DNA from 2 places in the Paenibacillus sp. UNC217MF genome. Region 2 is predicted to be linked to the other one. Evidence: a T-box and tRNA genes for the amino acid it is inferred to sense, from the RefSeq annotation. Region 2 holds a T-box; the other holds one or more tRNA genes.
The links. A T-box is a leader RNA that pairs with one kind of tRNA and senses whether it is charged. The one in region 2 lies ahead of BP95_RS0128155 (valine--tRNA ligase), so its partner is inferred to be a tRNA-Val.
Positions count from the first base shown of each region.

Region 1 (2,208 bases), on a different contig from region 2:
ATTTATATTATACAAAAAAATGAAATTCATGTATAGTTGCAATAACGGACACGCTTACATTAGCAAGGGGGTACACGATGGATCCGATACTGGCTACAGTAATCGCAGTTGTTGTCATGGTAGTAGGCATGGTGCTTCTGCTTCTCTACGTGACGAAGAAAGCCTACGCACGTAAATGGGATGCAGAAGAGCCTATAGACAGCACAGCTAGGCAGCCCAATCATTCATCCAACACAGATTAATGAAGCATAATGAACGACATTTATGAAGAAAACAGCCCTGGAGATCCTTAGGATCTCTAGGGCTGTCGGCCACTTGTATGGTTATACTCTAGGGCTCATACACTTCCTCAATAATTGGCTTACCATACACATCCTCATAGATCGGTATCTTCTTCTCTACAGGATCAATCCCAGGATAGAAGCGACTTGCGTCGACAGCGTTCATACTAAGCCCAACAAGCAGGACGCCCGTGATGATTCCGGCCAACATTACCACGCCTATTACGTTCCATCGTCTACGCATGCTGCTACCCCCGCTAACAACACTAATAACTTCACGATATAGCCCCTATTCTCACCGTAAAGTTAATCCCTTAAACATCTCATGCCCTTGCTCATGACTTCATTCCTTCTTGCTGGCATCCTCTTCAACTGAGCGAAGCCATACAAATTGCTCATCATGCTTTGTACTATCAAAGATGAGAAGCTTGGATAAAAACCAACAGACAACCGCTACGATCCCGAACACACCGATTATCCATACACTCAATTCGGCTCCCATAACCCAACCTCCTCCGCTTGTCCCCATTCAATAGCGAAACATTCGTTATACCTTCACTATATGAAAGCAGTTGCAAGTTTAGTTCTTGCAATTACGAACAAAATAAAAAAGCATCCATCACCCGTTAGATACGAATGAGAGATGCTTGGTCTTGTAATAATATATATTTCGAGGCACACACACTCGCTTCCCCTGCAAACAAGGCATGACGGACTTGATCACCAGAGAAATCAATAAAATAGGCAGAGAATGAGTTATATTAAACTATATCATTGATCTGATTTTTCTTAATGCATGATGTTGACAATATAGTGGTTTTGTATCATCTGTCGCATCACTTTCATTGAGCAAAGAAGATTCTGCTGCAGGTTTGCACTGTTCAAAGGAATAGAAATAGAAAAAGCCTTGATAATCAAGGCTTTTGACGTTTATAGTATGGTGATCTGTAGTGGGCTCGAACCACTGACCCCCACCCTGTCAAGATGGTGCTCTCCCAGCTGAGCTAACAGATCATGTTTATTAACAAATTTAATATAACATCAATATATTACCATGTCAATTACTAGAGAAGACTTTTTTCCTGAATGATCGGCAGCCCATTGAACCACTTTCATAGTATATCGCTCACACCTTCTTACAAGCATACAACAACTTACTATTCCATGAAAGCAGTTCACGATGACGCCTATTCCTTATTTAGATATTAGGGACTTGCCAGTCGATCTCCTGCTCGCCCCATTCGCGCAGCTTATTATTAATTTTCGAGTACGGCTTGCTCCCAAAGAACCCACGATGTGCAGACAATGGACTTGGATGCGGCGCTTGTACAATATAATGCTTTGACAAATCAATCATGCTCGCCTTCGCTTGTGCATGGCTTCCCCATAGAACAAATATGATTGGGCGATCTCTGTCATTCAACAATTGAATGATACGATCGGTGAACTTCTCCCAGCCCTTCCCGCGATGTGATGCTGCTTGTCCTTGTTCGACGGTCAGTACTGTGTTAAGCATGAGGACGCCTTGCTTGGCCCAGTGCAGCAAGCTTCCGTTGTTCGGCATCTTCAGACCAACATCTGCTGCGCCCTCTTTGAACATGTTCTGAAGTGAAGGCGGCAGCTTAACACCCGGTTGAACGGAGAAGCTTAACCCATGAGCTTGTCCTGGCCCATGATAAGGATCTTGCCCAACGATGACAATCTTCGTATCCGCATAGGACGTCGCATTCAATGCAGAAAATATAAGTTCATATGGCGGATAAATGACTGCACGCTTGTATTCTTCTCGAAGCCAGCCCCACAGCTGCTTGAAATATGGCTGTCTAACTTCCTCGTGAAGCAATTCCGCCCAATCATTCTGTACATGCATTCCCACTGTACATTCCCCTTCCATGTTGGTATCTATTAGTCTATTACGATTATTATG
Region 1 is NZ_JMLT01000003.1:329,331-331,538, forward strand. It holds gene BP95_RS33435 (hypothetical protein) at 78-242, shown strand; gene BP95_RS0101660 (hypothetical protein) at 331-525, opposite strand; gene BP95_RS32855 (hypothetical protein) at 625-783, opposite strand; tRNA gene BP95_RS0101670 (tRNA-Val) at 1,220-1,295, opposite strand; gene BP95_RS0101675 (uracil-DNA glycosylase) at 1,480-2,151, opposite strand.
Region 1: it encodes a tRNA-Val, which carries the amino acid that the T-box ahead of BP95_RS0128155 (valine--tRNA ligase) is inferred to sense. The anticodon was not compared.

Region 2 (2,208 bases):
TCCGCATGACGTACATGCAGTCGCGTCTTCTTCTGCAACATGAATGTGTCCGCAATCCTCACAGTACCATGCAGGGATGCGATGTCCCCACCATAGCTGGCGGGAAATACACCAGTCGCGTACATTCTCAATCCAATGCAAATATGTCTTCTCGAAGCGATCAGGCACAAAATTAACACCTTTGCCAGACTTCTGTGCTTCGATTGCACGCTCCGCGAGCGGCTTCATCTTCACGAACCATTGCGTAGACAAATACGGCTCTACAACTGCGCCGCTGCGCTCGCTGTGACCAACTTGATGCACATGATCTTCAATCTTGATCAGCACGCCTTGTTCTTGCAAATCCTTCACGATCTGCTTGCGGCAATCTGCACGATCAAGCCCTTGATATTGACCAGCCAGCTCGTTCATTTTACCGGACTCATCCATTACCGTAATTTGCGGCAGTTGATGGCGGAGTCCCATTTCGAAGTCATTCGGATCATGGGCTGGCGTAATCTTAACCGCACCACTTCCGAAGTCTTTATCTACATAATCATCAGCAATGACCGGAATCTTTCTGCCAACAATCGGCAGTACCAGCATTTTGCCAATCATATGCTTATAGCGCTCATCCTTAGGGTGTACAGCTACTGCTGTATCGCCAAGCATCGTCTCCGGACGTGTTGTCGCCACAGTGATTGTGCCGCTGCCATCCTTCAGAGGATATTGCAGGTGATAGAGATGCCCCTGCACTTCCTTATATTCAACTTCGATATCAGACAATGCCGTACGTGCTGCCGGATCCCAGTTGATAATATACTTACCGCGGTAGATGAGACCTTTCTCATAGAGCTTCACGAATACTTGGCGAACCGCACGAGACAGACCCTCGTCCAGCGTAAAGCGCTCACGGGAGAAGTCCAATGACAGTCCCATCTTCGCCCATTGCTCACGAATCGTATTCGCATACTTCTCTTTCCAATCCCATACACGCTCCAAGAATGCTTCACGCCCAAGATCATAGCGTGTGATTCCTTCTTCGCGCAGCTTCTGCTCTACCTTCGTCTGCGTTGCAATACCTGCATGGTCAGAACCTGGAAGCCACAAAGCATCATATCCTTGCATCCGCTTGAAACGAATCAAAATATCCTGCAATGTAAAGTCAAGTGCATGACCAATATGCAGCATACCCGTAACGTTCGGAGGCGGGATTACGATTGTGAACGGTTCAGCATCCTTGCGTTCACCTGCTTTAAAATACTCGCCTTTCATCCAGAAATCATACCATTTCTGCTCTGCTGCCTTCGGATCATACGTCGTAGGCATAGACAGTTGCTCTTGATTCTCTGCCAAGCAAATCCCTCCGTTACATAATCATGAGTATCTAATCGACAATGTTCAGCCTATATAATCGAAGCAAATCATACTGCTCGATCCATGCATGCTTCTCTAAGCGCATAGCTCGGTATTTGCAAGGACAATTCGCTTACGTAGGCAAATAAAAAAACCTTACGCCACAAAGGACGAAAGGTTTAGCTTCCGTGGTACCACCTTTATTCCGCTCCCAGTAAAGATCCTTACATCTTACAGATCGTGTGAGCGGCACTTCAGTTGCAAATAACGGCTGCGGCCGGCCTATTCTAGCGTATCCGGAACATGATGAACATCGTGTTCATACATTACCGTGACACGTTCAAAAGGGCAACTCCCAGGTGACTTCAGCGCGGGACAATCCTGCAGGCGTTGCACCGTGTCGCTCTGCTCTCTGTAAGGGGCCAATCGCTTACTAATCCTGTTCATAGTCTTTCAATCAGATCTTTATAAAAATAAACAATAACATTTACGATATATTGTACCTTCGCATACCGAGCGAGTCAATAGACGAAGCACAAAAGGATACTGACAAATGCTTTCCCTATTAGAGGATGTTCAAAAAGTCCGCTTTTGATCACGAAGTAAATCATGAAGTGGACTCGGCATCGAATCTTGAATTCAGCCGGGCCTAAGCAGATGCTTACGAAGTATGTTTCCTGCGGAAACATCTCAGGTGCTCATGTACCCAAAACGTACGCTCCGCTCCTCAGGCCCTAGCTTCATCCAACTGAGGCGTTTTGAAAAAACGCACATCGGAAGCATAAGCTTCGGTGCTGAAAACCGGCCTTTTTGAACTCGCACTATTAGTCATATCCTGTTTTTCATTTTTCATAACATGTACTATAGGAGGTG
Region 2 is NZ_KK366030.1:274,006-276,213, reverse strand. It holds gene BP95_RS0128155 (valine--tRNA ligase) at 1-1,308, opposite strand, end outside; T-box leader at 1,499-1,791, opposite strand.